2 regions of the Lysinibacillus sp. A1 genome follow, and region 1 is predicted to be linked to the other one. Evidence: riboswitches for the same ligand, from Rfam matches in the RefSeq annotation. Region 1 holds a riboswitch; the other holds the start of a gene.
The links. A riboswitch is a leader RNA that binds a small molecule or an ion and turns the genes downstream of it on or off. The one in region 1 is predicted to bind preQ1.

Region 1 (15,551 bases):
AAACCAGTAAGGCACAGGATGATGTGTTTTACTGGTTTAGAACCATGGTACTTCCAATTTAAAAGAAAAATTTACAGATTTTGAACGAAATGAAGAATCGCATCGTCTAATGGAGGAAGGAGGCGAAAAGGATGATATATGAATTAGAGCAGCGTGCTATACGCGGGGATCATAAAGCGATACTTTCCCTTATTGAAATGGATCAGGATATTTTGTATCGTCTGGCCATTACATATATGAAGAATGAGCAAGATGCTATGGACGTGATGCTATTTTAATGGTGATATTTCCGCGTCGCAGCAAAGTGTATCCGTAAAGATGAATCAGGATCATCAAGGTAAATTTTTAATGTTTTCTGCTGCAATAAAAGAAGATGGTACGCTGTGAGAGTCCAAAGGTATTTCGTTTTCACGAGATGAGCAATACGTAGTGGAAACGACACAATTTGAAGATTAAAATGGAAAGCCAAAAATATTTAAACTATTACGCCAATCCTATTGGGAAAAATATTGAACTGAATATTCCTTTGCAATAAAGTAAAGATGTTCAAAAAGGCTCTCCTTTTTGGGCATCTTTTTTTCATTCTTTCATTCTTTCATCATCAATGAAAAACCTCCATACCTTCTATTAAAGATCAAAGCTACCGAGAACCATAAAGTCGACAATAACGCCGCTTACAGGATTTTCAGACCCTAATACACTAATGCCTAATACCGTTACACCACTAATATTTGTCACATTTGCAGAGACATATTTTGCGGCAATATTCTTTTCTCTCATTTGTACTCTAGGTCTTAAATTAATCGATGCATTTGTGGAGTATACACTTGATACTGCGAAATCAATAGTTGATAATAAAGGATTGCCATTCGCTAATGCATTGTTTGTAACATAAAAGGTAGCGATCCCATTTGCGTCTGATGTAGCTTGTCCATAAATAATGCGCTTTTCTTTTTTTGGATTCGACTCACCAGCTTTAAATACATGTAATAGTGTTGGTGCGAGTTTAATTATTTCAATGCTCATAGTCATTCTCCTTCATTTAATATTTTAGTATCCATCCTATTCATGCAATGCTATTCTATGAACTTTTTATTCGTTTATTACTTTATTAGGGATGAGAAAAATGGATGTGATTTCTCCTTTAAGCAATTTAAGGGTCACTTGGGGATGTAGTGACCCTCCATCAAAAAATAAGGGGAAATACTAGCTTACTAATTACGTTTGTGTAACTAATTCTACCGCTTCGATTACTAAAGGCGTACCTGCAGTGAGTGTACCTGTAACGTCGTTAAAGGTTAACTCTGTTGCAGAAACTGTATAGGAGCCACCTTCCTGTAATACCCCATTAATATAGAAATTATAGTAGCCATTTGTGACTACTGGGAAAGCAGTAGCGGCATTTCCACTATCATCTAAAAAGGCAGTTGCAGCAATAGTCGTGCCATCAGTGACAGCTAAATTTGCTGCTAAAATATTAAAAAATTTAGTGGAAGTTCCTGTAACATTTACATGGATATTTATAATTGAAAGTGCCATTTTTTCACCTCCCTTCAAAAAAATAATCTTTAGTGAGTTGTTATACGAGTCAAAAAGTAGATTGTTTTCACACCAGAAAATGAAGGTTTTCAAGAAAATACAACTTATTATATTTCCACTAATAGTATATGAATTGAATATGGAGGATGGTTTGGCGATAGGTCTATTAAAGAAAATTTGATAGAGGATAAAGGGAGAGCGGCAGATACTCGACCAACACTACATTAATGTACTGATGGCAAGACATTCTTGGTCAGGAAATAAATATAATTCATAGGGAAATTAATTATGAAATAGAATAGTGCGAGGGAAAATGCTTGCTTTAACACTTAAGCAAGTCATGGATAATGATGAAATCAGTCGCTTAGTGTTGCTAGGGAAGACTAAACTTGTCATTTCTTGCGCTTACCCGGGAAATTATTTTTTATTTCCAAGCAAGATGCTTTTTGTAAGGGCAAGATCATGGAAAGAAAGAACAGTATACTAACAGGAAATAGACATATTCGTCTATTTCCTGTTCCATAGCTATTAATCTTGCTTTATGTTTGGCTTTTGGGATCGAGTGATATTGCTCGTAGCGGCACATTCTACAAGAGCAATGCACTTTACCTTTGCTCAATGTACCCCTTATAGGCATGTATTCATTTTCCCTTAACATAATATTTTGTAAAATAGCCCATTTCTTTTGAATCTTTCGCTCTCTTTGATGGCGAATATAGGCCCTTGATCGATTTTTCATCCATATCAGCTCCCTTGAGAAACCCAAGCTTGCAGAGAGGTCAAGGGATGTAGCAGCACTCCCTACAAGCTTGGTATGTCGCTGATAGTCCACATAAATCTTTTCATCTAATCAGTCCTTTTTACGAAAAGCCGCAGCATCATCGTACGTTACTTCTCAAAATAGTTTATGGTGGAGCTCATTCAACACAAAGTACTTTCATGCCCTTTTAATGTACCATTTTTGGTTATAAAAGAGTACTTTCTTTTCCAGATGGAGAATATAAGACAATCTTAGTCGCGAGACCAGAAAGTGAATTACACAAACCTTGGTGATTTTGAAGAGCTAAAATGAGAGGGTATGGCTCCCAAGGCTGAAAGACTAACTTCCATTATATTACATTTTTTAGGGAGCTACTGATTTGTTGCGGATAAGACTTCTAAGTGTCTTGAAACTGCAATACATAATAATTAGAAAAAATTTCAAATTTTGATTCGTTCAGGTCCATCTTTAATGAGATAATATTCCTTATAAGGGTGGTGTTTGGAAGCGTAAATTAAATAGATAGTGTCACTCCGATGTCATTTCCACAACATTCACGCTTGTGTCAAGTCACTGTTACAGAAATAAAAATGGTTTCATTCGAAGGGGAGATAATGTATGGGCGAAAAGGAGAATTCTTTAGAAGAAAAAAATAAGGAGGCTATAAAATTTTCAATTGTAATACCCGCGCATAATGAAGAACAGTACATTGGGAAATGCATAGAATCCATCTTAAAAGCTTCTAAACCATATGAAAATCAAGTTGAAATCATTGTTATCTTAAATCGATGTACGGATAAAACGGAGGAAATTGCAAGGTCGTATCATTGTATCGTATTAAAGAATGACGACAAGAACCTTTCTAAGATAAGGAACGCAGGTGTTGAAATAGCAAGAGGTGAAATCATTGTTACGATTGATGCAGATACACTGATGAATGATCATGTGTTGTCAAAGGTAGAGGAGTATTTAAGCTCAGGAAAGTACATTGGAGGCGGAGTTACAGGAAAGTTTGAAAGAATGTCCTTAGGAATTTTTGTTTCAGCATTGTTATTAATTGGCCCATTATTCTTTAAGTATGGAGCTATTTCTGTGGGGATTTTTTGGTGTTATAAAAAGGACTTTAAATTGATCAATGGTTTTAATGAAGAAATGCTTATGGCGGAAGATGCAGATTTCGCTAAACGATTAAAAGTGTTGGGCAAAAAGAGTGGGAAAAAATTTGGGACCATTCAAAATGGAATGATCACTTCAAGTAGGAAGTTTGATAAAAATGGAGATTGGATATTACTTAAACGTCCATCCATTATCTTAGCCTATCTGAAAGGAACAGATCGAAAGTATGCGGATGAAGCCTATTATGAAAATCAAGATAGATAAAGAAGGGTTCTTAAGCTAGATTTCAAGTATGAGAGATAAAAATAAAGAAACCATTGTGCCGTTAATCCTTATTCGATTAACGCTTTTTTTTACGTTTTATTGATTGATAGTGATATACCTATTACTAATAGAGGTGAAAAATGAGGGGATGTAGAATTCAACAGTAAATGTAAAGTTTTATGAAAGGAGAATGTAAATGACTACACCTAATAATCGTACGCCCATTAAAAACAGAATCGGTGCTGTATTTATTCCAGTTCGTAACTTAGAGAAGGCAATAGAATGGTACAGAAAAATACTTGGTTTGGAAGGAGGAGAAGAGCATTTTGGACATTTATTCGTGGCACCTATGGAAGGAACGGCAGGATTAATTTTAGATGCTATGCCAAAGTGGAGAAAAAAGGATGGGGATATTGCCACCTACCAAGTTCCATCCATTCAGCTTGTAACGGATGATCTCCAAGCTTCATATCAATTTATGAAGGAGCATCATGTTGAACTTGTGACAGAAATACAGGATGATTTTTATTTTGTGTTCAAAGATCTAGATGGGAATGTATTAATGATTTGTAAAAACACTTAGCACTTTATATAGGCAGCTATTTTTCTGGATAAAGCCAATCGTACTGAATAGTAAAGGGAGGAAAGTAGTACTATGAAAACAACTGAAAATTTTACAGATAAGGCTGAAATATATGCGCAATATCGTCCTAGTTACCCTAATGAATATATTGATTACTTGCTTTCAGCTAATCAACTTAAAGAAGAACAGATCGTGGCCGATATTGGTTCGGGTACGGGGATATTGAGTCGTCAGCTGCTGGAAAAAGGTATGAATGTTATAGGAGTAGAGCCAAATGATGACATGAGAAAGATGGCTGAGGAGTCATTAAGCATACATTCTCGTTTTAAATCAATAAAAGGAACTGCCGAAAACACTACTTTAAAAGGTAATAGCGTTGAGTTAGTAACAGTTGCACAGGCATTTCATTGGTTTGATAAAAAAGCATTTAAAATTGAATGCCAACGAATAGTAAGGGAAAAGGCTAATGTTGCTCTTGTGTGGAATAGCAGAGATTTAACTAGTCCGATTATTCAAGAGAATGCAGAAATTTGCCAAAGGACATGTTCAAATTTCAAAGGATTTAGCGGTGGAATGGAAGAAACCCAAGACGTTTTTAATAGCTTTTTTAAGGATGGGAAGTATGAGTTTAAAAAGTATCAAAATGATTTAGTATTTGATTATAAAGGTTTCTTGGGAAGGAATTTATCAGCATCGTATGCTCCCAAAAAACATGACGAAAAATATCAAGAATTCGTTTACTTACTGTCGGCGTTATTCGAAAAATACAGTAACAATGGAAAAATAGTTCTCCAAAATATAACGCGAAGCTATTTAGGTAATGTCTAAAAGAGTTGCTAAAATCAACCTAACCAGAAATGATTTTCATTTTTTTGATAGTCATAAAAACCCCCAATATTCAACTTTATAAAGTGAATATTGGGGTAATTCCACATGAATTACTTATTTTTTTCATTTTGAATACGACTGAAATCTACTTCCTCAGCGAACTCTTCTCTGTTTTCACGCTCTCTGTTAGCATTTTGATTTTGATTCTGTTGTTTTTTGTTGTCTTGAGTTTTATTATTCTTATGTTTATTATTACCCATGATCTTCTCACCTCCACCATTAGTGTGGGTGAAAGATGTTTTTTTATCCGCATAAAGTACAAATTGTGATGCTTCATAAGCTATGGATTGAGTAACATTTACTCGTTTGTCAAAAATAAAAAAAGTAGCCAAGGTGAAGCACCTTAAATTTAAAACAAAAAGACAGAGTTTAATCCACAAGCTCTGTAGATTAAATCTGCCTATTTGTTTTAATGACAACACTCATAGAGAAAGCAGTATTACTCTAAAAAGAGCTTCTCCAGACAGTCCTTGAACTTTTTTACAAGCTCTACTGTGCGTTTTACCAGATGGAAACTCGATCCTCTGGAGCTATATACATGCCATCTCCAGGTTTAATTCCATAGGTATCATAGAATTCCTGGAAGTTTACAATCGTGCGGTTTACTCGAACTTTATTGGCTGAATGTACATCGTTTTTGCTCAGCATTGCCGCAAATTCTTTTGTTGTTGTGGATTTCCACATTTCTGCATTACTTTCGAAATATGCTTTATAGTCTGGATTACTCATTTGTGATACAACTTGCAGTGAAGCGGCCATTCCACCTAAATCAGCGCCATTTTCGCTTAATGTAAGCTGACCGTCATTGAAAACACCAGGGATAATCTCAATGGCATTATAAAACTCAATCAGTTTCTGGTTTTTCTCTTCGAACTTTTTAAAGTCCTCTTCTGTCCACCAGTTATTGGCATTGCCATTTTCGTCGTATGCAGATCCGTTGTTATCAAATGCATGGCTGATTTCATGGCCAATAATCATGCCAATGGCACCATAATTTTCTTCAGGTTTAGCATTTATATCATAGAAAGGTGCTTGAAGAATACCAGCAGGGAACGTAATTTCATTATTAAGAGCGTTGTAAAAAGCATTTACCGTATATACGCTCGTTACCCATTGCGTTCTATCTACCGGTTTATCTAGCTTGGCTTTCGTGTTATCAATATAAGCTTTCGTTACTGTGAAGGTATTAGAGAATAGCGAACCACCTTCGTCATATGTTTTGATCGCTACTTTGTCTAATGTCGTATCCCATTTGTCCGGATAACCGATTTTAACAATCATCGTATCCAGTTTTTTAATGGCTTTAGCTTTTGTTGTTTCTGACATCCAATCAAGAGATTTGATTCTTTCCTCATACGTAGCAATTAACTGATCTACCATTTGTTCTACATCTTCTTTAGCCTTTGGGGAAAAATGTTGTTCGGCATACATTTGCTCCAAATAGCCGCTCATTGTGCTAGTTGTCTTAGCTACTGCGATTTCTTGATCTGTTTTTTCTCCTGTAACTCCGTATAATGTTGCGGCAAACTCATTAGCAGCATCTCCGAATTCATCTGACAATAGACCGCCAGTTGCCATAAGAAGTTGTACTTTAGAGTAGGCTTTAAGCACATTAAGATTAGTGTCAGTTAAGAGCTCTGCGCCTTTTTGTGCCAGCTTCACATCAAATACGATTACTTTATCAACACTGTCAACTTTCATCGACTTCAAAACTTGTTTCATATCTACGGTTTTGAACATGTCATCGAATTGTTCGATTGAATATGGATTATAGTATTTAGTAACGTCGCCTTGTTCATGAGGATCAAGGGATACGGAAGCTAAGGCTTTTTCCATTTCGTAAATTTTCTCGGCAAGTGCTATTGCAGTAGACTCTTTCTCGCCTGACACGACTAAAAGCTTAGTCATATATTGAATATAGGCCTTTTTCGCATTAGCGTCTGCACTTACAAAACTGTTCTTATCTAAACCAGTAGCTAATCCAGTGTAATACAGAGCATTTTTACTGCTATTCTTTGCATCGTTCATGATGGCAAAGCCAAATAGTGAGCTTAGACCCAATTCTTTCTCTAGGGTAAGATCTGCTTGCACAAGATCATCAAGGGTTGTAGCATCGTCAATTGCCTTTACATATTTTTGAATAGGCTCAATCCCTTGTTTATTTCTATTGCTTGTATCCAATGCCGTCGAATAGAAGTCGGCAATCTTCTGTTCTTTCGTTCCTTCTGCAAATTGTTTGCCAGAAAGCTCAGTAATTATTTTTTCTATTTTATCTGTATTCTGTTTTTGAAGCTCAGGAAAACCACCGCCCATGATTTCTCCTACTGGAATTGTCGATTTATTTAACCATTTTTTATTGATTGCTTCATAAAAATCGTCATGTAAGTGGGAGCCTTTAAGTGTCCATATTCTGGCGATCAGATTTTGGAACTCATCAATCGTAATAGGGTCATTTGCGCCTAATTTGCCGTCAGGGTTGCCCGTCAGTACGCCTGCTTTAGTCAGATTATCGATATCTTTTTTAGCCCAAGTAGGTACATCAGTGTACTTAACTCCAAATGTGCCACTGCGAAGATCATTGCCAACAGGCTCTGGCAATTTGCCGAACGCTCTGCTCAACATAACTAAAGCTTCAACTTTCTTGGCTGGTTCATTTTCTCGTAAATCCTTGTTTTTTGAGCCTTGTATAATCGCTTCTTTATTTAGCCCTGATTGATATGCATCTGCTGCTACCAATAAGGTTTTAACAAGCTCTCCTCTTGTCGCTGGTGGGGATTTTTCATCGGCATACACCGCTACACTTACTGATAGGACCATTGTAATGGCCATGAGTAAGGATAAAAACTTCTTTTTCATCTTCGTGCTCCTTCATAGTGGATTTGTATAAATAAAGGTAATTGGGTAGATTTTAGAATTTCTACCATTTTTCCATTGTAGTTGATTTTTTTTTGTTTGAAAATATGTTAGGAGCTTTTTCATTTCAAGAGAGCATTATCTAGCTAATTTTGCGCAAATAGAGCGGAGAAAGTTCACCTCCTATTGAAAATCTTACTATAAGAGCGAATGATAAGGTTCAAATAATAATGCACTGAGATATATCGATGAAATAAATTGTTAAGATTTTATTTTATACGAATAGTAATAATTCTATGCTCAGTTGAAGGTTTCATATACTTCTAAATGGGTAGTATTACAGTGTTTGTTTACCAAAGAGGTCTTATAGAGAAATTTGCATGAAAAAATCCATTTGACGTTTCGTACTATTTTTCGTATTATATGGAGGAAAAGAATGCCCGGACTTAAACGGGAGAGGTTCATAGCTGATACCCTCTATAAAAAACTATGGAAACATGACACTATGCCATGTCCATATTGGACGTGGCTTTTTTTTATGTTTAGACGTATGTTTGAATAGATGAATGGGTGAAGCCTCTCTTGAAAAGTGTTGGGAAACATTTAACAAGGAGGTTTTTTTATGTCTAGTCGAAGCTATGAAGAAGGACTAAAGGATTTAACATTATTAGGTAATCAAGGAACGAAATATTCATTTGAGTATGCCCCTGAGGTATTGGAGGCAGTGGATAATCTTCATTCCAATCGGGATTATTTCGTCAAGTTTAATTGTCCTGAGTTCACTAGTTTATGCCCGCTTACCAATCAGCCTGATTTTGCAACGATGTACATTTCGTACATTCCGGACAAAAAAATTGTTGAAAGTAAATCACTAAAGTTGTACTTATTCAGCTTTAGAAATCACGGTGATTTCCATGAGGATTGCGTTAATATCATTATGAATGACTTAATTACATTACTGGACCCACGATATATCGAGGTTTGGGGGAAATTTACTCCACGTGGGGGGATTTCAATTGATCCGTGGTGTAACTATGGGAAGTCAGGAACTAAATACGAGGAAATCGCAAGTTATCGTTTAATGAACCACGATCTTAATCCGGAAAAAATTGATAATCGATAAATGAAAATTGGTAAGTCCAATTAAAAAAGAGGTTTTTAGCTACCCTCTTAAAAAAACTAAGGGGAAGGCAGCACTTTTTCTTAGAGTGCTGTTTTTTCAATCAAAGGGAGTTTTTATGGATGAAACAGGAAAAAGCAATTGTTGTATTTAGTGGAGGTCAGGACAGTACAACTTGTTTGTTCTGGGCAAAAGAACGTTTTGCAGAGATTGAGGCAGTCACTTTTGATTATGGTCAAAGACATCGTCTAGAAATTGATTGTGCGAAGCTGATAGCAGAGGAGCTCGGTCTCAAACACCATATTCTTGATATGTCTCTCCTAAATCAGCTCGCTCCGAATGCATTAACACGACAAGACATTAAGGTGGAAGACGGTGAAAATGGTGAGCTTCCATCGACGTTTGTACCTGGACGGAATCTTCTTTTTCTTTCATTCGCGGGCGTTTTAGCGAGCCAGGTAGGAGCTAAACATATCGTAACTGGTGTGTGCGAAACGGATTTTAGCGGATATCCGGATTGCCGAGACGTTTTTATTAAGTCTTTGAATGTAACGTTAAATTTATCGATGGATCATTCCTTTGTAATTGATACACCGCTGATGTGGCTGAATAAAGCACAGACATGGGAGCTTGCTGATCAGTTTGGGGCACTAGAATTTGTTCGGGAGAGAACATTGACTTGCTATAACGGTGTAATAGCAGATGGTTGTGGGGGATGCCCAGCTTGTATACTGCGAAAAAAAGGGCTTGATGAGTATTTAAGCAATAGGAAGGAGTTTTAGACATGTTAGATTTTAAAATTGTCGATAAGCTCCAAAAAATTGGTGAAGATATTCAGAGCAATCAATTGAACTATCATGCTAAGCGTGTACTTGTAAGCAAAGAATTTACCTTCGATGCTGCTCATCATTTACATCAATATGAGGGGAAATGCAAAAATTTACACGGTCATACGTATCGTGTCGTATTGGGACTGAGTGGATATACAGATGAACGTGGCTTGATGATTGATTTTGGCGATATTAAAAAAATATGGAAACAAAAAATCGACATTCATTTGGATCATCGTTATTTAAACGAAACGCTTCCACCTATGAATACGACAGCAGAAAATATCGTTGTTTGGATATACGAAAAATTGGTAGAGGCCTTGCATGAAGAACAAAGAGAAAACGGTGCGTGCGTAGAGTTTATCAGGCTTTATGAAACTCCGACAAGCTATGCAGAAGCAAGACGGGAGTGGATGGAGCTTGAGTAAGGTACCTGTTATCGAGATATTTGGACCGACAATTCAAGGTGAAGGAATGGTAGTTGGCCAAAAGACCATGTTTGTAAGGACGGCGGGCTGTGATTATTCCTGTTCTTGGTGTGATTCTGCATTTACTTGGAACGGGAGCGGAAAACATCTTATCGTTCAAATGACAGCGGAAGAGATTTGGTCTGAGTTGAAGCGCCTTGGAGGTCATGGCTTTTCGTTTGTTACGATTTCAGGGGGTAATCCTGCCCTTTATCCCAATTTAGAAGCACTAATTGCCATTTTAAAAGAAAACGACATAAAGATCGGAGTGGAAACACAGGGCAGTAGGTGGCAAAACTGGATGTCTGACATTGATGAATTGACAATTTCACCAAAGCCACCTAGTTCAGGAATGACCACTGACCATTCGGTGCTCGCTGATATTTTAGACAAACTTAAAAGGCAAAATAGCAAGCACAATATTTCACTCAAAATAGTCGTTTTTAATCAACTAGATTACGATTTTGCCAAACAAATTCATCATCTATTTCCAATGATTCCTTTTTATCTGCAAGTCGGAAATGATAATCTCACAACGATTGACAATTCACGATTAATAAACGATTTATTAGAAAAATATCATGCATTGATTGATAAAGTGATGAAAGATGATGAATTAAAAGATGTCAAAGTATTGCCACAGCTACATGCCCTTGTATGGGGAAATAAAAGAGGTGTATAGTGTGCCAATACAAAATGTCCATACATTTATTGGAGGAGTAGTAGGTTGAGAATTTTATTTTATTTATTATCGATTGTCATCGCTAATGTGGTAACGGCGGCATTTGCGCCATTGCAGTTTGGGATGTTCATTGTTCCAATGGGAACACTTTTAATTGGGGCGACCTTTATTTTTCGGGACCTAGTGCAAAATAAATATGGACGAGCAAAGACGTATATATTTATTAGTGCAGCTTTAATTTTATCAGCAGTCGTGTCATTCATACTGGGGGATACACTTTTAATTGTGGTAGCATCGGCTGTCTCATTTGTTGTCGCTGAAACAGCTGATACTGAAATCTATACTCGATTGAAATTACCAATGGCTTGGCGAGTGTTATACAGTGGAATCGTTGGCGGCTTTCTAGATTCTGCAATTTTCGTTGTCCTTGGTTTAAGTCCACTTGGAGCTAATATATTACCCTGGGAAGCAGTACCAGCCGCTATTTTAGGACAAATTATTGTGAAGACGATTATACAAATGTTCGGTGCCTTAATTCTTGGTCAAGTGGGAGCAATAAAAGAAAAACGTCTTATTTCGGGCTGATTTTTTGTAGTAGAGGGCTACTCGCGTCTTATCGGAAAAGTGAGTAGCCTGCATTGAGTAAGTTATATGACATTGATTTTTCCATTTTTATGCCAAATCCAACTCAAGTATGCTATGATTTTCTCTATAGATAGAAAAGATAGGGGGATTTTTGGTTTTGAATAAATATAATAGTGCTGATATTATTTTTAGTTTATTTTCTATTTTAGGACTGCTATTTTACATAATTCCGATTGTTTTTATTATTTGGTTTGCTATTAGTACGACTAAGCAACTTAAAAGACAAACAAAATTATTAGAAGAAATTAAAGAAAGTATAAAAAAATAACAAGAAACTATCAAGGGACTTGAAGTCGAAATCACTGCAAGTCCTTTAGTTATGCTTGTCAACACGTAGTAAAATGTACTGTCCTAAAAAATATAACAAAAAACAGGTACTCTTATGAGACCTGTATTTTTTAAGAATGGTAATCGCTATGAACTAGGGGATGGAATAAAGGGTTTAGTCACATTAGTGTTCATAGCGATTCCCCCCTTACAAGACATATCATTTACTTATTTTGTAAATTTTATACCATGCAACTAAGATTATTATGGTTGTACATAGACTATCGCTCTCCATTTTTGTTTAGTACAAACATGGTAACTATGCATACCGCACTTATAGGTAGTTTGTTAAAAAATTGTAGAGGTTGATATAATATTCTATGGATGAACACGCATACTAACAAAAAACTAGGTACTCCACAAAGAGAGCACCTAGTTTTTATTATGAAAAAAGGAAGGGTCACTTGGGATGGAGTAACCCTAGTAACAATTCGGAGGTGTAAGGCTAATTTAGCTTTACACTATTAAGTATATGTTAGGTACGCTATCGTTAAATAGTTAATTGCCTGAAAGATCATAAAAAGAAACTCCTGAATAGTTTCAGTTATAAATTGAAACTATACGGATAGAAATGGTAACATGGAAATAACTTTAGGTAGAGGGGGAGAAGGCTTGTGAAAAAAAGATCTATACGTTTTTTAAGCATGGGCATTGGATTCTCCACGGCTGTTTTTTTCTAGAATAGTTGATGAAGGGATAAGTCTGTCCTTTTTTAGAAAAAAAACCTAAAGGAGATTCAACATGAAATCAAAACTAGTGCGTAAAAATCCAATGCAGGCACCTCAACCTGTCGGGAAATATAGTCATGTCACAATTATTCCAAAAGATGCGACAATGTATGCTTTTTCAGGTCAAATTGGTTTGGACCAAGATGATCAATTACCACAGACATTATGGGAACAAATTATAAATACTTTTCAACATATTGAAACAATTTTAGCTTCAGAGGAAATGGATGCCACTCACGTTGTAAAGGTCAATATTTGGGCTACGGAGGAAATAGATTGGGATCATTTCTACGAGCAATGGGAAGGTATGTTTGGCGAATCCTATCCATCCATGACCATAGCCTACGTATCGGCACTAGGTTTACCAGAAATTAAAATAGAGCTTGAAATTTGGGCGGCTAAATAATTTGATACTTCGTAATTATCGTTTATTACCTTAAACGTTTATTTTTACGAGGATGATTGGAACGAAGGGCGGTCCTGTTGGCGGAAAGTGTCCACCAGTAGTGACAATCACTTGCTTAACTTTATCATTGTACAATTTAAAGACGACAATATCAGTTGAATATTGTCGTCTTTTTTCGTCCATAGCCATCATTATCGGAACATTTTTTTTAATTGCTTCATTTCATAATTTAAATCGTCAATTTGTTTTTGCAGTTTATCCATATCATTATTTTTAGTTTCGTTTTCCTTTAACTCATCTTCCAAAGCAAGACCTGCTGCAATGGTCGCTAGCGCATCACCTAGTGTGGTGATGGCTCCCGCAATAACAGCCAGCTTAGCTGCTTGACTCACTGATTCAGTTCCTTCACTATTCCGATAGCCTTTGTTATTTTTCATACAATCCTCCCTGCAAAAAAGGGTATTATTTACATAGTATGCATGCTGTAAGAGACAGGTGCAGAACAACAAAGATGAATAGCAGTCAAAAAAAGGTCACTTATTGAAAAATAAGTGACCAAATAAAATGGGGATGTGTATCTTGCTGAAGATATGAGCAAAGATGGAAAGCGAGTAGGGTACATTACCAATATATGACGTTTCACTTTAGGTTAATAGGTATATATCCTTGGCTAAGAATCTTTTCTTTTTCTTAGGGGAGGGACTGTCCAATAGGTCCCCATTCGCCACAGCCACTCCATTGGTCCGAAGCGGAAATAGTGTAGCCATAGCTTACTACAAATCAATTGGAAAATATAAATACCTAGACAAATCCATAGTGACTCAATGTATCGAAGTTGCCCGATTAGTTGGAATGTATGACCAATGATTAAAATGAGTGCTGTCTGCCCTAAATAATTTGTTAAAGCCATGCGTCCATAAGCCTTTAATGGTGATAATAGTTGTTGGAATAGTGCACTCTGTAGACATAGGATAATGGCTCCCATGTAAAACGCTGAAACAAACGGACTAAACTGTAATCCAATTAACGCAAATTGCTCCATATTCGTTATATGCTCTTCCAGCTGAATTTTGGATAATTGATCGATATTCACATTGGCTGTAGGGACATACTGCCATTGATACAACCAGCTACCTATGCTAACAAGGAACATGACAATTGTCGCTAGCAGGATTTTTTTTCGATGTAGTCGGGTATTTTCAAATAGGCGATATTGGCCAGCAGCTAAACCTAGTAAAATTAGTGGGAAAGGCATGAGAATTTTCATTCCAAAATAAGCTGTAAGGGCTAATAGGAGGAGCCCAATTAATAAATTAATTTCTTTCCGCACTTTATAAAATGGTAAAGCTAAAAAGCCAAAGATGGCATAGACAGTTAAAGCTTCTCCTGGTTGAAAAAAGAAATGAATAATACCCATTAGTAATAAGATCAGAAGTCTGCGACTAAATAAAACATAGGCTCTATCGTTTCTAGCCATTGCACGGGAAAGAAAAAGATAAAATCCGATTCCAAATAAAAATGAAAATATAATGAAAAATTTACCTTCTATAAAAAGTGTAAGAAATTGACTATAGGCAATATCACTAGCTAATTGAGGTGGTGCAATCCACATCAATGCAGGGATATTCACTAAAATAATACCTAGTAAGGCAAATCCTCTTAAGTAATCTAATGTATCAATACGTTTGTTATTGTCGGTTGGTTGCAATGTTATCTCCTCCTTACAACCAAGTATAAAGACATTTCCTAAAAATTAGTAACGATGAATGTTACGTGAATCTTACAAAATCGTCATATTGGAATTAGCTGTCCAGAGGGTATGTCGCTAATATGGTTTGCGCATGTTTCCGCAAAAGCTGAATTAATTCAGTGGGTTCTTGGACAATCGCATCTGGACCTAGGCGATAAAAAAAGGAGCTAATAAAGTGAATCTCTCCTTGATCAATCATCATATCGATATAGCCAGTTCCATTGCTATTAGTAACCAATGCCTGTTCAAAGTTTGGCTCACTTCTACACTGTCTTACACCTTCTCTTGTTAATTCTACTTGTAAGCGTATTGGCTGCTGAGGTTCATGGGGACTCTCTAGCCATTGTTGTAAATGAACAGTTGTCTTATAGCCTTTATCGCTTACATTCATTGAATGAATGCGATCGACTCGAAATAGAAGGGTTTTTTCTGTTTGTAAATGAATGGCAGGCATATACCATAGGCCGTCATGCGCATACACCCCAATAGGATGGACATGCTTAGTGGTGATGCCTGATTTTGATTCATATTGAATGTCTAATTGTGAATGGTTAATAATCGCTTCTAATACGTCTGATAATAGTGGTGTAGAT
Region 2 (15,551 bases), on a different contig from region 1:
AATTTCTTAAGCTGCGACAAATGTAACACCTTCTTTCTATAGTTACTACTATAAACGCTGGTAATGTGTGGAAGGTTGCAACTATTTACATGATGTAGATAAGGGATAATGGTATGAATCAATTTGTGCGGTAAATTACCTACTTGGGGATAGTGAGTGGGCATAATTTCTTAATTCTTCGTCTAATCTTTACAAAAACATAACACTGGCTTTATATCTTCATACTATCATTATTGGTAAGAGTTGGAGGAGGAGCCAGAGATCATGCATTTTTTTCGTTTCATAAAGGTGAAGGACAAGTTACTTGTACTTATGATTGTTTGTGTATTATCGAATGTATTGCTAGGTGTATTTAGTGTGGATTATTTAAGGAAAATGTCGTGGCATGCAAGTGAGAGTTACAAACAGGGGCTTGTTCCAATTGGGTGGCTAAATGAGCTGGAAGAATCGCAACGTCAATTAGATTTTATCGTCGATTCTGATGGCAATTATACAGGAATGGCTTCCATTTTAAAAGACGTGGATAAGCCGTTAGACCATTTAAAAAGCCAAGAAATTGATAAAAAAATGAGTCATCAAATTAATAAGTATAAGTCCTTGCTAGGGAAGCAGAGAGAATTGATTGAGGGCTACCAGCAATTGACCCAAAGTGAACAAGAGAAATTTTATTCTCAGACGTTTCTACCAATAAGTCAGGAAATTCATACATTATTAGAAGAAACACAAAACTACCTCGTTCAACGAGCAAAAGACCAACAACAGTCCTATCAAGAAGATGTACAATTTGGTTATTGGTTGCTTGGTGGTGTGTGTTTAACAGTTGTGATGCTAGTTATTATTATAGGGTTTATAGCAACAAAGGCGGTCAATGTCCCTACACGGCAATTAAAATCATTACTAAAACAGGCTGAACAGGGTGATTTCACTGCCAATGCAAGTTATGTGGCCCATGATGAGCTTGGTGAGGTGGTGCTGTCTTACAATCAAATGATCACGGAAGTGAAAAGTTTACTCCATACAGTTACGGACAGTGCCTACGAAGTGGAGGAAATGACCGGGAAATTACAGGAGTCCTCAGAGGAATCTTCAACAACGACATTGAAAATAGCAAAAGATGTACAGTCTATATCAGATTCAACGGTAGCGTCTTCTAATAAATTGGCTTCCAATACATCATCATTAGAAGAAGTTTTAAACGATGTACAAGTCATATTAGAAAAAATTCACATTGTAGAAAATTTCGCTCATAAAACTGCTCGAGATGCGGAAAGCGGAACTGAGATTGTGCAAGCCAATTTAGCACAAATGCAGACAATTAAGCAAGCTGTCGAGAAATCCAATACAGCCATCTTTAATTTAGTCGAACGAGCATCATCAATCGATCAAATGATTGAGGTCATTGAAAAAATAACGGCACAAACAAATCTATTAGCGTTAAATGCATCTATTGAAGCGGCAAGAGCGGGCGAGCATGGCAAGGGATTTGCGGTAGTAGCGAACGAGGTACGCAAGCTTGCAGAGCAAACCGTTCATTCAACGCAAACTATTACGTCCATTGTACAAAACATTCATCTAGATTCAAGCTATGCAGTACAAATGATGGAGGGTGTGCTAATGGCAACCGAAAAAGGCGTTGCTGTAACTGGTCAAACGGCATTAAGTTTTGATCAGATTTTAGAAAAAGTACATACAATCAAGCCTTATATTATGGAAGTCTCTTCTACAGTTCAAGAAATTGCTAATCATACAAAAACGGTTAGTGATGATGCGGTTATGCTGACATCTTTATCTGATACGAATACTGAATCAACGAAGCATGTTGCTACTTTAACAGCCGATCAATTAACAGCACAGCAACAATTCCACAATTATATTAAAGAATTACGAAAGGTATCAAAAGTGCTACAAATAGCGGTTAAACGTTTTTCAATATAATTTAGTCCTTCATAAATTAATGGGCTATAGAATCTTCTTTGCAAAGCTAGCAAAGAGGATTCTTTTTATTTGTTCTAATAACTTGTTGGATGGAAGTTTTAAAAACTGTTCTTTCTGAATGTACAAATGTATTTAATATATTTTTGTAGCACAATAATTTAAAATGTTCATATACTGAGAAGTAAGGGATAGTATGTTTCTTTTATGAATATTTTTAATATAATTGTTGTATTTTCAAAACGAACACATTATAATGAATTTCATTGAAAGTGTTATTAAATCAATGTTTATTAATATATTATTGTGCTTTCTAGAAGTACAATTGTTCACATGTGGAGGTTTTGAGAAATGAAAAAAATTATGGTTACCGGAGCACTTGGTCAAATTGGTTCTGAGCTTGTAGAAAAACTTCGTAGTATTTATGGGGAGGACAACATACTTGCTACTGACATTAGAAAGCTTGACCATACTGAGGGCCCGTTTGAGATATTGGACGTTACAGATGGACAAAGAATGCATGATTTAGCAAAGGACTTTGGTGCTGATACAATGATGCATTTAGCAGCATTATTATCAGCTACAGCTGAAAGAAATCCTTTGTTGGCTTGGAATTTAAATATGGGTGGATTAATGAATGCTTTGGAAGTTTCACGTGAGTTAAATATGCAATTCTTCACACCAAGTTCGATAGGGGCTTTTGGGCCATCTACACCGAAGGAAGATACACCTCAGGATACATTGCAACGCCCGACAACTATGTATGGTGTTAATAAGGTGGCGGGGGAATTATTATGTGATTATTACTTTAGCCGTTTTGGAGTAGACACACGTGGGGTCCGTTTCCCAGGGTTAATTTCTTATGTAACGCCCCCAGGTGGTGGAACGACTGATTATGCGGTAGAAATTTTCTACGAAGCGATTGAACAAGGCAAGTATACATCTTATATTCAAGAAGGTACGTATATGGATATGATGTACATGCCAGATGCTTTACAGGCAATTGTTGATTTAATGGAAGCGGATGGTAGTAAGCTTGTTCACCGTAATGCTTTTAATATAACAGCAATGAGTTTTGAACCATCGCAAATTGCAGCTGAAATTAAGAAACATTTACCAAACTTTACCACGAACTATCAGGTTGACCCAGTTCGTCAGGCAATAGCAGATAGCTGGCCAAATTCAATAAATATTGAAGCGGCACAAAAAGAGTGGGGCTTTAAGGCAGAGTACGATTTGTCAAAAATGACGGTAGATATGTTAGAAAAGCTAAAAATTAAACTGCATAAAAAGGCAATTTCATAATAGCGACTGAACGGATGAAGGAATAGACTTCATCCGTTTTTTTTATGAAATAAATGGGGGATATATATTCTTATTGGAATAGGCTCGTTTATACTTGTGTTCTAAGATCAGCAAACATTACTTCATTAGTGTAAGTTTAAGAGCGATTTCCAATTTAAGAAATCGCTCTTTCATGTGTGAATTATTTATTTAACATATGAAAAACTTGCTCAACGTCCTTATCGCCACGACCTGAGATATTTATTATAATAATTTCATCAGCTGTAAGAGTGGGCGCTAGTTTTAGTGCATGGGCAACTGCATGAGAACTTTCAAGCGCAGGAATAATACCTTCTACCTTCGAGAGCACCTGAAATGCCTCTAATACTTCTTCATTTGTAACAGTAACATACTCTGCACGACCAATTGTTTTTAAGTGACTGTGTTCAGGTCCTGCACCTGGGTAATCTAAACCTGCGGCAATTGAGTATGTTGGTAGAGGATTTCCCTCTGCATCCTGAAGCACTAAACATTTGAAGCCATGTAGCTCTCCAGGAGTTCCCTCGTTAAGTGTAGCAGCTTGATCTGGCTCTATTCCGATAAGACGAACATTTTCATCAGCAATAAACTCTGCGAATGCCCCTATAGCATTACTTCCACCACCGACACAAGCTAAGACAGCTGTTGGTAGTTTTCCTTCTTTCTCCAAAACTTGTTCACGGCTTTCGCGGCTAATAACAGATTGGAAATGTTTAACCATTGAGGGGAATGGGTGTGGCCCAACAGCAGAGCCCAATAAATAAAATGTCGTTTCATAGTTTTCCACCAAATCCGCAAATGCTTCATCAACGGCATCCTTTAAACGTCCTTGCCCCTTATCAACAGCTACAACCTTTGCTCCAAGAAGCTCCATACGAAATACATTCAATGCCTGACGTTTAGTATCCTCTAACCCCATATAAATAGTACAATCCATTCCGAACATGGCACATGCAGTAGCGGTTGCCACACCGTGTTGACCTGCACCAGTTTCAGCAATAACGCGATTTGCGCCCATACGTTTTGCCAATAAAATTTGGCCCAATACATTATTGATTTTATGTGAGCCTGTATGGTTAAGATCCTCACGTTTTAAATAAATCTTTGCACCAGCCAATTGCTTCGTTAAATTTTCTGCAAAATAAAGAGGGGATTTGCGACCGACATACTCATGGAAATAATAATTCAATTCTGTATTAAAGTCTTCATCCTCTTTGAATTTTTGGAAATTTTCATCCAAAATAGTTAATACATGCTGAAGCTCCTCTGGAACGAAGCTACCACCAAATTCTCCAAAATATCCTTTGTTCTCTACTACTATACTCATCTTTCCTCGACTCCTCTACGCTCATTTTTTCATAAAAAAAGGCACTCCATTCCTTCGTGAAAAGGACGAGTAACCGTGGTGCCACCTTTATTCGCAATATATGCGCGCTTTCTAACTCCGATAACGGGGAGTAAATCGGCCTTACATTGGATAAGGCTGCTCTGAAGTCCATTCACAAGCACGTACTACTGGTTTACACCGACCACCAGCTCTCTTTAGAGTAACTATGCTTGCTACTATTCTTCTTCTCCGCATTTATTAGAAAGAATTGTAGAATGTTTTCAGAATATTGTCAAGAAAAAAAGACGAGTCTCGTAAGACTCGTCTATTCAATCATCTCTTTAAAGTGAAGGCGTTTATTTAGTATATACATAATAGGTGCACCAACCGCTAAGACAACGAATTCACCTGCCGCCACCGTGAGCCAAGTCCAAAAGAATGGTAGCTCTAAGGCTAAATTCAATTCAAAGGCGATTATAAACATAGTGCATGTAAATAAAAATGTATTGATGATTAAACGTGCCCAAATATTTTTAACAAATTTACAGATCAAAATGAACAAACCCAATGTAATCATAGAATGTCCAACACCAAATACTAAGTCGTAGATACCGAGTGGTGAAAAGATATTAGAAATAAATACCCCTATTATGATACCAACGGCAAAGCGTGGATTAAAGGCCACTAAATGGTTGAAAATTTCAGATACACGGAACTGCACCTCTGTAAAACCAAATGGTGCAACAAGCATCGTCACAGCAATATAAAGAGCTGCAATAATACCACTTGCTGCTAAAAATTTTATCTTCATATTCATTTCTCCTTAGTTTTTTTTCGTGGGATGGTTACGAACCACGGTGCTTTCACACAAGTCAATATTTTATTATACATATCTAGCAGAAGTCAAATGTCAGACTTTTTGTCAATATGACTAAATTCGCAAAATTGTCATAAATATTTTTTACTATTTTTAAAAAAGGAATCCAATAACGTAAATAGCGTAGTTTAGCGGTTTAAAGCGCCAAATTAAATGAAATGTTAAATTTTTTTGCGAAATACAAAAGTCAGAACATTCATAATGTTGTTGACGGAGCTCAATAATCACGATAATATAGCGATACATTCACACTTTGTTTGGATAAAGTGTGATAGATATTCGAGAACTTAATCGGGGGGATTAATGGTGAAGAGCAATGTCAAAAAGCTTTCATTCCTACTCTTTGGATTAGTATTACTACTTGCTGCTTGTGGTAGTGGTGGAACTAGTTCAACAAAATCAAAGGGGAACGAAACGAATAACGCCAGTGACAGCGGAAACGCAGATGATAAAACATATAAAATCGGAATTACGCAAATTGTAGAGCATCCGTCGTTAAATGCAGCGACGGAAGGCTTTAAAAAGGCGATTGAAGATGCAGGTTTAAAAGTTGAGTATGATCCACAAATCGCACAAGGTGATAATAGTCTTAACACAACGATTGCTAACAACCTAGTAAGTGCGAACGTAGATTTAATATTTGCTAACTCTACACCTTCTGCACAGGCCGCGGCAACAGCAACAAGTGATATTCCAATTATCTTTACATCTGTAACAGATGCTGTAGGTGCTCAGCTCATAGAATCAATGGAGAAGCCAGGGAAAAATGTTACAGGTACTATCGATTTACATCCTGAAACGATTTCTAAAACAGTAGCATTTTTAAAAGAGCTAGGTGCTAAAAACGTTGGTATGGTCTACAACGCTGGTGAGCAAAACTCCGTAGCACAGGTGAAAGAAGTAAAAAAAGTAATGGCTGAGCAAGGTCTTGAGGTTAAAGAGGCATCAGCTGCAACTTCTGCAGAGGTAAAACAAGCAACTGAATCTTTAATCGGTAAAGTCGATGCATTCTATATTATTACGGACAATACAGTAGTCTCTGCTTTAGAGTCTGTCATCGATGTAGCAAATGCCAATAAATTGCCTTTAATAGTAGGAGAGCTTGACTCTGTGGCGCGAGGCGGTTTGGCTGCATATGGTTTTGAATATTCCGATATTGGGTATGAGGCTGGGCAAATGGCAGTGAAAATTTTAAAAGGTGAAGCAACACCTGCTGAAACGCCAGCGCAATATCCACAAAATCTAAAGCTATTAATTAATAAAAAAGTAGCAGATGATTTAGGAATTGAAATTAAAGATTCTTGGGGTGCAGAACTTCTAGAAAAATAACTCGAAGCGGGGGAACCATCCCCGCTTTATCTTCATTTACCAGCAGTAGCATAATAAAGAGATTTAGGAGATGATTCAACTATGTTTTTAGCATTATTTGGCGCAGTGGAGCAAGGAATCATCTATGCAATTATGGCACTTGGTGTATATTTAACATTTCGAGTGTTAGATTTTCCGGATTTAACGGTTGATGGAAGCTTTGTAACAGGGGCGGCAACAGCAGCAACAATGGTTTTGCTTGGCTACCACCCAATCTTAGCGACTTTAGTGGCAATTGTTGCTGGATTTATTGCTGGATGTATGACAGGAATCCTTCACACAAAAGGGAAGATAAACCCACTATTATCAGGGATTTTAATGATGATTGCCTTATATTCGATTAACCTACGGATCATGGGGTTAACTGCAGAAAATACGATAGGTCGTCCAAATATTCCATTACTAAACTCTGAAACGATATTTTCAAAGTTTCAAGCGTTTTGGAGTAATTTAGGGATAGATGATGCTCTCAACAGCCTATTAAAGGGTATGGGGATTCAGCAAGTACCAGGTACTTGGAGTGTACTAATTGTCATTGTAATTATTACAATTTTAATTAAATTAGTGGCAGATTGGTTCTTAAAAACAGAGGTTGGGCTGGCTATTCGTGCTACTGGTGATAATAAACGAATGATTCGCAGCTTCTCAGCCAATACAGATACACTCATTATTTTAGGGCTAGGACTTTCCAACGCACTTGTCGCATTTTCTGGAGCTTTAATCGCACAATATTCGAAGTTCGCTGATGTAAGTATGGGAATTGGTATGATTGTAATCGGACTTGCATCTGTCATTATCGGGGAAGCTATTTTTGGTACAAAGACCATTATTCGTACCACTTTTGCAGTCATCGCTGGAGCTATTATTTATCGTATTATTTTAGCGTTAGCTTTACGTGTAGACTTCCTGGATTCAGGAGATATGAAATTAATTACAGCTATCATCGTCATTTTGGCGTTGATCTTACCTCAATTTATTAACAAGCGTAAGGAACGTAAGCGTAAGGCTAAACGGGCTGCAGAACTTACGCAAATTAAACCAGTAGAGCAAGGAGGAAAAGGCCTTGCTTAAATTACACGGTATAAATAAGGTGTTCAATGAAGGGACACCGGATGAAAAGATCGCTCTAGCAGAAATTAACCTACATTTAAAGCCTGGTGATTTTGTTACTATTATTGGGAGTAATGGGGCAGGTAAATCAACGATGATGAATATGATTTCTGGCGCCTTAACACCAGATTTCGGCACAGTTTCGATTGATGGCAACAATGTTACTCATTTGCCTGAGTATAAACGCTCGCAATTTATAGGTCGTGTTTTCCAGGATCCAATGGCGGGAACAGCACCTGCTATGACGATTGAGGAAAATTTGGCACTAGCCTATTCCCGTAATAAGAGTAGAGGATTGCGAAGAGGTGTAGACAAAAAACGTCGTGAGTTTTTTATTGAATCGTTAGAGATGCTTGGATTAAATTTAGAAAACCGCCTTTCTGCAAAGGTTGGCTTACTTTCCGGAGGGGAACGTCAAGCTTTGTCTCTGTTAATGGCCACTTTTACAAAACCATCTATATTATTGTTAGATGAGCATACGGCCGCGCTTGATCCATCACGTGCTGAATTGATCACCCGTATTACAAAGTATTTAGTAGAAAAAGATCAGTTAACGACATTGATGGTTACACATAATATGCAACAAGCTTTAGATTTAGGAAATCGCCTAATTATGATGGATAAAGGTCAAATTATTTTAGAAGTTGGGGAAGATCGTAAACATGAATTAACGATACCTGATTTAATGGCTGAGTTTGAACGCATTCGTGGAGAAAAAATGAATTCGGACCGTGCTTTATTAGGATAAAGGTATATCGTTCATACATTCGTATGAGTATCAGACTGTAGGCAAACTCAATGACATTTGGGTTTGCCTATAGTTTTTCATTTACAATGATGTGAGGGTGGTGCTCTCCCTCGCTCCGTTCATCTATATTAATGGTTGAGAAAGAAGCTGTTGAGGTGACTCTCAAATATTTAAACATAGAAAAAGCCTCACCTGATAAAAGTGAGACTCTTTCATTTAGACGAGTAGGCCAAATAGCTGAAGATCATTGTTAACTTCTTTATAGTTGAAGCCAAACTCGTTCATTCTCGCTAGTAATCCCTCGTAATCTGATCGATCGCCTAGCTCGATGCCGACTAGAGCAGGACCGCTTTCCTTATTGTTTTTCTTAGTATATTCAAAGGTTGTAATATCATCATTAGGTCCAAGCACGCTAGTAAGGAATTGACGAAGAGCGCCTGCCCGTTGAGGGAAGCTGACGATGAAGTAGTAAAGTAAGCCTTCATGAATAAGAGACTTTTCTTTAATTTCCTGCATACGTCCAATATCGTTATTCCCACCACTAATGATAACGACAACAGACTTTCCTTTGATTTCTTCTTTATAAAAATCAAGAGCTGCGACTGACAATGCACCAGCAGGCTCAGCAATAATCGCATGTTTATTGTACAAATCTAAAATGGTTGTACATACTTTTCCCTCAGGTACAAGAATAATGTCGTCTAAATAACGGCGACAAACATCATAAGTATGATGACCGACACACTTTACGGCAGCTCCATCGACGAATTTGTCAATCCAATCAAGAGCAACTGTACCACCTTCAGCGAAAGCAGCCTTCATACTGCCAGCACCGGCAGGCTCTACACCTATAATTTTGCTAGATGGGGAAAGGTTTTTAATATAGGCAGAAACACCAGACATTAAGCCACCACCACCGATACTGCCAAATACGTAGTCGATTGGCTCTTCCATATCATTCATGATTTCTACCGCCACAGTTCCTTGCCCAGCAATAACATCGAAATCATCAAATGGGTGAATGAAGATTTTACCTTGTTCTTCACAGAAACTTAGTGCACTTTCAGCAGAGTCATCGAACGTGTCACCCGCTAAAATAATCTCCACATACTCACGACCAAACATACGCACTTGGTCTATTTTTTGCTTGGGTGTAGTTTGAGGCATAAAAATGCTAGCTTGGATTTTTAATTGGGCACAGGCATAAGCTACACCTTGTGCGTGGTTGCCTGCGCTGGCACAAACGACGCCAACATTGCGCGCTTCATCCTCGATTTTTTTAATTTTATAATAGGCGCCACGAAGCTTGAATGAGCGTACATGTTGTAAATCCTCACGTTTAAAATAAATATTTGCGCCATATTTTTCAGATAAATAGTCATTTCTTTGTAGAGGTGTATGCACAACTACGTCTTTTAAAAAATGGTGTGCAATGAGGACATTCTCCACTTGCACGGTTCTAGTATCAGCAACTTCCATAGTATTCATCCTCCGTTTTACGTTTAAAACATTTATCTATGATAGCACACTTTTTTTGCTTTTTGGACTTAATTTTTAGTAAATTCTAAATTTTCCGTGTCCATTTTATAATGTAAGCGTTTTATCTTTATTTACCTTACTTTTTGTATGGAAAATGAAGCGTTAAACATAGGTAAGTCCCACTTTTATAGACCATTTCCTCCACCGAATTACGTGTAAAGGAAATCGTTTTTTAGAGGTCTAGACGCGATTATACGGAGGCACCATTGATCAAAAAAATACAACTTTCATATCAAAATTGGTCAAGCATATACTAGATTAGCTTAGGACAAGTGGGAGGGTAAGCAGTGGAAATCATTCAAGGAATTCTATCTACATATAGCCAGTTTTTCGATTGGGCAATGTGGCAGGAAGTATTAGTGGATCCTGTATCATGGGGACTAATATTTTCATTAATTATTATAGAAGGATTGTTGTCAGCAGATAATGCACTTGTATTAGCAGTACTTGTCAAACATTTGCCAGATAAGCAACGAAAACGAGCTTTAATGTATGGGATGCTAGGAGCCTATTTTTTCAGATTTTTATTTATTGGAATAGGAGTTTATCTTGTAGAATTTTGGTTTATTAAAGTGTTAGGTGCGTTGTATTTAGGATGGCTCTGTATCGCTCATTTCCTTCAAATCGGAAATGAGGATAGTGTGAAGGTGGTAAAAAAATCTGGCTTGATGGTTCGTTTCTTTGGGACCTTTTGGGCAACAGTTATTTCCGTAGAGCTGATGGATATTGCTTTTTCCATTGATTCAATATTTGCCGCCTTTGCTATTTCAGATCAAGTATGGGTGCTTCTAATTGGGGGTATGTTAGGAATCCTAATGATGAGAACAATAGCGGGTGTATTTTTAATTATGATCGAAAAAATTCCTGAACTAGAAGCGACTGCTTTCATCATTATTGGCGTTATAGGGTTAAAAATGTTAGTAAGTGTTGTTAATATTCATATACCTCATTATTTTTTCTTCCTGTTTTTATTAATTGCCTTTTCGATCACGTTTATCGTGCATAAACTAAATAAAGTAAAATCTACCTAATTAAAAGAGGCTCTGTTCTCCAATCATGAGAGGACAGAACCTTTTATTTATTTTACATATTTATCAGGATCAACAATGTAGAATCTTTCAACATTTAGCCAGCTTTCGCTCATCGGTTCTCCATCATCAATGCGTTTTTCTGTTTCTTGCATCATCCAACCAGTTTGTGATGCGTGTGCCTGTAATGCTTGTAATTTATCCATTCGCATTTCGCGAATATCATAGACCACATGAGGCTCGCCATTTTTTTCAATAGTATCGTTTGCGAAGGCACAGCCAAATACTTGTGGACGTGCAGCCTTAGGCATACGACGTACAGCCTCAACGACAGCACGCGCGGTTGCTTCATGGTCTGGATGTACCGCAAAACCAGGTAGGAACGTAATAATTAATGAAGGCATTAGCTCTTCAATTAAACCTTCTACCAGCTTTACCATCTTCTCATCGTCTTCAAATTCGATTGTTTTATCACGAAGACCCATCATACGTAAATCTTGAATACCCATTGCTTCTGCGGCTGCAATTAATTCTTTACGACGTATTTCTGGTAATGATTCGCGTGTAGCAAATGGGGGATTACCTAAATTACGGCCCATTTCACCTAATGTTAAGCAGGCATATGTAACAGGTGTATTCATTTTTTTTGTATAATAGGCAGTCGTGCCAGCAACTGAAAAAGCCTCATCATCTGGGTGAGGGTACACAATTAAAATATGACGTTGTGGTTGTAAATTCAAAGAGTCGTCCCCCTTAGTAAGTAAATGGCGTTTCACTTATTTCAAGCGCAATCGCCAATTTTCCAGAGTAATCTAAACCAGCCATTAATAAACGGCCTAAATCATCTAATTCATAATGAGTAATGCCTTGTGCATAAACCCAGCCATGAGGTAATTTTAACCCAACACGATGAGGTGTCTTGTCTACAACTTTAGCAAGTTCATAATTAATTTTTGCGTTGCGTATAAAGGCACCTGCATTAAAGAACTTTTCATCATAGTGTGCTGCATAAGATCCGTTTGTCGTCTCAAGATGAATATAAACGTCTTTGTTGGCGAAAGAATTTAGTAATTCTTGCAACGTCTCTACTTGTACTTCTTGCATCTTAACACTCCTCTCGATCATTTCTCCTTTAAGTATAGTAAAAAAAATTAGCAAAGGGAAATTCATTGCTTCATACGTATAAATAAATGATTTGTAAAACTTATACCTTCACATCATGTCACCAAGATTTTTAAGAGCTTCATCGCCACGACTACTCAAAATCTGTGTCTTCTGACAGAGGCTTATCTAGATTCATCCACTACCTTCTAGAGTAGGAAATCTTCTACTAAATCGGGGAAGGATGAATCATTAACTATTAATCTATGACGACTTTCCAAGCAATATTCTTGAAAAAATTATTGTAATGTATCAATATAAGGGGTGTGAAAATATATGTACAAAATGTGTCGTTTTGTATACGGTTTCACACCTGAAAAGATATTGTAACCATAGCTTCTTCCAAAATCGTGTGTAGACAGCACCAAATGCTGAAGGATGGTAAAACTAGGCGAAAACGAATTCTATCTTGGTACAATAGATGACGTTCCTCCAGCATCTTACATCGTGCTGTGTGTAAAAGGGAGAAGAATGAAGCTCATTATCATAGTATAATAAAAAACCGCGTTTCTCTTTATGACGGAGAAGCGCGGTTTTTTATTGAGATTATGGATAGGCTATGTATTTGTTAGTATCGATTAAGCTTTCTTTCGATTGTTTCTAAACGATTATTGACACTTTGCAATTGTTTAAACATTTGTCTCATATAAAGATTTTGATCTTCATTTTTGGTCTTTTTTTCTTGTGCTAGTTCCTCTTCCTCCTGGAGTGCCATTATTGTGGCGAGGGTGGACAATGAGTAGCCGAGTGTTAAGACAATGGAAGCGAGTACTTCTACTTTTGAAGCGGTTAATTCTCCAGCTAATAAACCTGATTCCTCTGTTAAGTCCTCTGCCTTTTGTTTTTTCATCTTTTCCCCTCCCATCTAAAGCTAATATATGGGTGATGAAGTCCTAACGTATCTTGTCCATTTTTTTATCTTTATTCAGCGGGATTTCTAGAATTTAACGCATTATTTGTTTGTAATATTTAGATATTAGAATCATTTTGACTCAGGATGGTAGGGATCATTTTGAGGGAGCATGAATGTGAACATAATTGAGGTGACTACGATAGTAACCTTCGTAGCATGTAATGAAAACAAGAAACCTTCATTGATTCCCCCTTGTGCAGAAATAGGGAGTGGCTCTAGGGAAACTTATTTTCATGACTGATCCATTGGAGGATATGTAAAAGAGGGATGTCTTCATAATCTTAGAGACATCCCTTTCAATGTTAAATTTCAGTGACTGTTATTTGTGGAGCACCAAAGCGGGACTTTGCTCCATGCATGACGGGACCAACATAGTCGTTAAGAGCCCAACCATGTGCAATGGCTGCGGATACAAACTCTTTTGCTTCAATAACAGAATCCATAATAGATAATCCATTTGCGAGATTTGCAGTGATAGAGGCTGCAAAAGTACAGCCTGCACCGTGGTTATTAGTGGAAGCAACTTTTTCGGATTCTAATAAGTAAAATGCTATTCCATCGAAGAATAGGTCTGTTGCTTTTTCTGTAGCTAATGCTTTTCCACCTTTAATGACTACAGCTTTAGCTCCAAGCTCGTGGATTTTTCGTGCGGCTGTTTTCATCTCATCAATCGTTTTGGGCGTACCTGTCCCAGCCAATTGGCCAGCTTCAAAAAGATTAGGTGTTGTGACTGCTGCTAATGGTAAAAGATGTTGTACCATAGCATCTGTGTTGCCAGGATTTAGGACTTCATCGTCCCCTTTACAAACCATCACAGGATCAATGACAACATTTGTCGTCCCTGATTTTGCAATAGCCTCTCCAGCAAGACGAATAATTTCTTCCGTAGAAAGCATGCCTGTTTTAATAGCATCAATTCCTGTTGAAAGGGCAGTATCAATTTGTTTTTGTAGAAGTTCAGTTGGTAATGGTGTGACATTATGTGTCCAACCATTTGGGTCCATTGTTACGACAACTGTTAAAGCCACCATACCGTATGTACCGTGCTCTTGAAATGTTTTAAGATCGGCCTGCATACCTGCGCCGCCGGATGTATCAGAACCAGCAATTGTTAATGTTTTTTTTAGAGTCATGAAAAGATCTCCTTTATTGTTAAGAGTGTTAAAATTACCATTTAGTATAGTCTTATTCTGATTCTATAAAAATAGTCAGAATTTGATATTTTTATATGGTCAGTTTGAGCTGAGACTTGAATTCATGGATGATTTTTTGTACCGTTGTAAGAAAAGAAAGGGGCTTAAAGGACGATGAAACAAGTATTCCCGAATGATTGGCAAGAAATACTTGCAGCTGAGTTAGAAAAACCATACTATCACACATTACGTCAATTTATTGCTAATGAATATTCAACGCACACTATTTATCCTCCTATGCAGGATGTAATGAATGCATTTTATACAACAGCCTATCAACATGTGAAGGTCATTATTTTAGGACAAGACCCATATCATGGCCCTAATCAAGCACATGGCTTAAGCTTTTCTGTCAAGCCAGGTATTCCGCATCCACCTAGCTTACGAAATATGCTACAAGAGCTACAAGATGATCTCGGCTGTTCAATTCCTAAAGATGGCACTTTGACGAAGTGGGCAGAACAAGGTGTTATGCTTTTGAACACAGTTCTTACTGTGCGAGCTGGACAGGCAAATTCCCATAAAGATCAAGGTTGGGAGCAGTTCACTGATGCAGTTATCGATAAGCTAGCTGCAAGAGAGGAACCACTTATTTTTGTACTGTGGGGGAAGCCTGCGCAACGAAAAAAACAGTTGATACGTAAATATGACACGCCACATGTCATATTAGAAGCACCACATCCTAGCCCATTAAGTGCTTATCGAGGATTCTTTGGGAGTAAACCTTATTCAAAGATTAATCAACAATTAGTAGAATGGGGTAAACAGCCAATTGATTGGTGTTTAGCATAGATTGGCACAAATCGTTTACTTTATACACTACATAAATCGTGATACAGTTAAGATAGATGAAAGAGAGGGACAACGATGAAGGCGAATTGTTTTCAATGTCATTTTTTTAAAGTAACGTGGGACCCTCAAACTCCACGTGCCTGTGTCGCATATGGCTTTAAAACAAAACAAATTCCATCCGTTGTCGTGAAACAATCCTCAGGTATGGAATGTTTAAAATTTGTACCAAAAGTAGAAAGT

Region 2: it holds a riboswitch for preQ1, as region 1 does, so the genes downstream of both, PI85_RS14825 (QueT transporter family protein) here and queF (preQ(1) synthase) in region 1, are expected to answer to the same signal.

The regions. Positions count from the first base shown of each region.
Region 1 is NZ_JSZM01000040.1:62,670-78,220, reverse strand. Features, by position in the region: gene PI85_RS24100 (hypothetical protein) at 132-278, shown strand; gene PI85_RS22055 (hypothetical protein) at 628-1,026, opposite strand; gene PI85_RS22050 (DUF4183 domain-containing protein) at 1,219-1,539, opposite strand; gene PI85_RS22040 (glycosyltransferase) at 2,918-3,679, shown strand; gene PI85_RS22035 (VOC family protein) at 3,876-4,262, shown strand; gene PI85_RS22030 (class I SAM-dependent methyltransferase) at 4,335-5,090, shown strand; gene PI85_RS24550 (hypothetical protein) at 5,201-5,482, opposite strand; gene PI85_RS22020 (M13-type metalloendopeptidase) at 5,652-8,006, opposite strand; PreQ1 riboswitch class I at 8,454-8,500, shown strand; gene queF (preQ(1) synthase) at 8,626-9,126, shown strand; gene queC (7-cyano-7-deazaguanine synthase QueC) at 9,246-9,905, shown strand; gene queD (6-carboxytetrahydropterin synthase QueD) at 9,908-10,381, shown strand; gene queE (7-carboxy-7-deazaguanine synthase QueE) at 10,374-11,102, shown strand; gene PI85_RS21995 (VUT family protein) at 11,148-11,687, shown strand; gene PI85_RS24545 (hypothetical protein) at 11,845-12,015, shown strand; gene PI85_RS21990 (RidA family protein) at 12,816-13,208, shown strand; gene PI85_RS21985 (hypothetical protein) at 13,400-13,645, opposite strand; gene PI85_RS21980 (DUF418 domain-containing protein) at 13,879-14,916, opposite strand; gene PI85_RS21975 (YafY family protein) at 15,011-15,551, opposite strand, start outside.
Region 2 is NZ_JSZM01000017.1:43,240-58,790, forward strand. Features, by position in the region: gene PI85_RS14805 (FtsW/RodA/SpoVE family cell cycle protein) at 1-20, opposite strand, end outside; gene PI85_RS14810 (methyl-accepting chemotaxis protein) at 265-1,935, shown strand; gene PI85_RS14815 (L-threonine 3-dehydrogenase) at 2,284-3,237, shown strand; gene trpB (tryptophan synthase subunit beta) at 3,419-4,582, opposite strand; T-box leader at 4,641-4,841, opposite strand; gene PI85_RS14825 (QueT transporter family protein) at 4,908-5,393, opposite strand; PreQ1 riboswitch class I at 5,400-5,444, opposite strand; gene PI85_RS14830 (ABC transporter substrate-binding protein) at 5,766-6,788, shown strand; gene PI85_RS14835 (ABC transporter permease) at 6,870-7,898, shown strand; gene PI85_RS14840 (ABC transporter ATP-binding protein) at 7,891-8,685, shown strand; gene ilvA (threonine ammonia-lyase IlvA) at 8,902-10,164, opposite strand; gene PI85_RS14850 (TerC family protein) at 10,512-11,255, shown strand; gene bshB2 (bacillithiol biosynthesis deacetylase BshB2) at 11,303-11,992, opposite strand; gene PI85_RS14860 (YojF family protein) at 12,006-12,356, opposite strand; gene PI85_RS14865 (hypothetical protein) at 12,982-13,263, opposite strand; gene thiD (bifunctional hydroxymethylpyrimidine kinase/phosphomethylpyrimidine kinase) at 13,629-14,459, opposite strand; gene PI85_RS14875 (uracil-DNA glycosylase) at 14,634-15,311, shown strand; gene PI85_RS14880 (hypothetical protein) at 15,387-15,551, shown strand, end outside.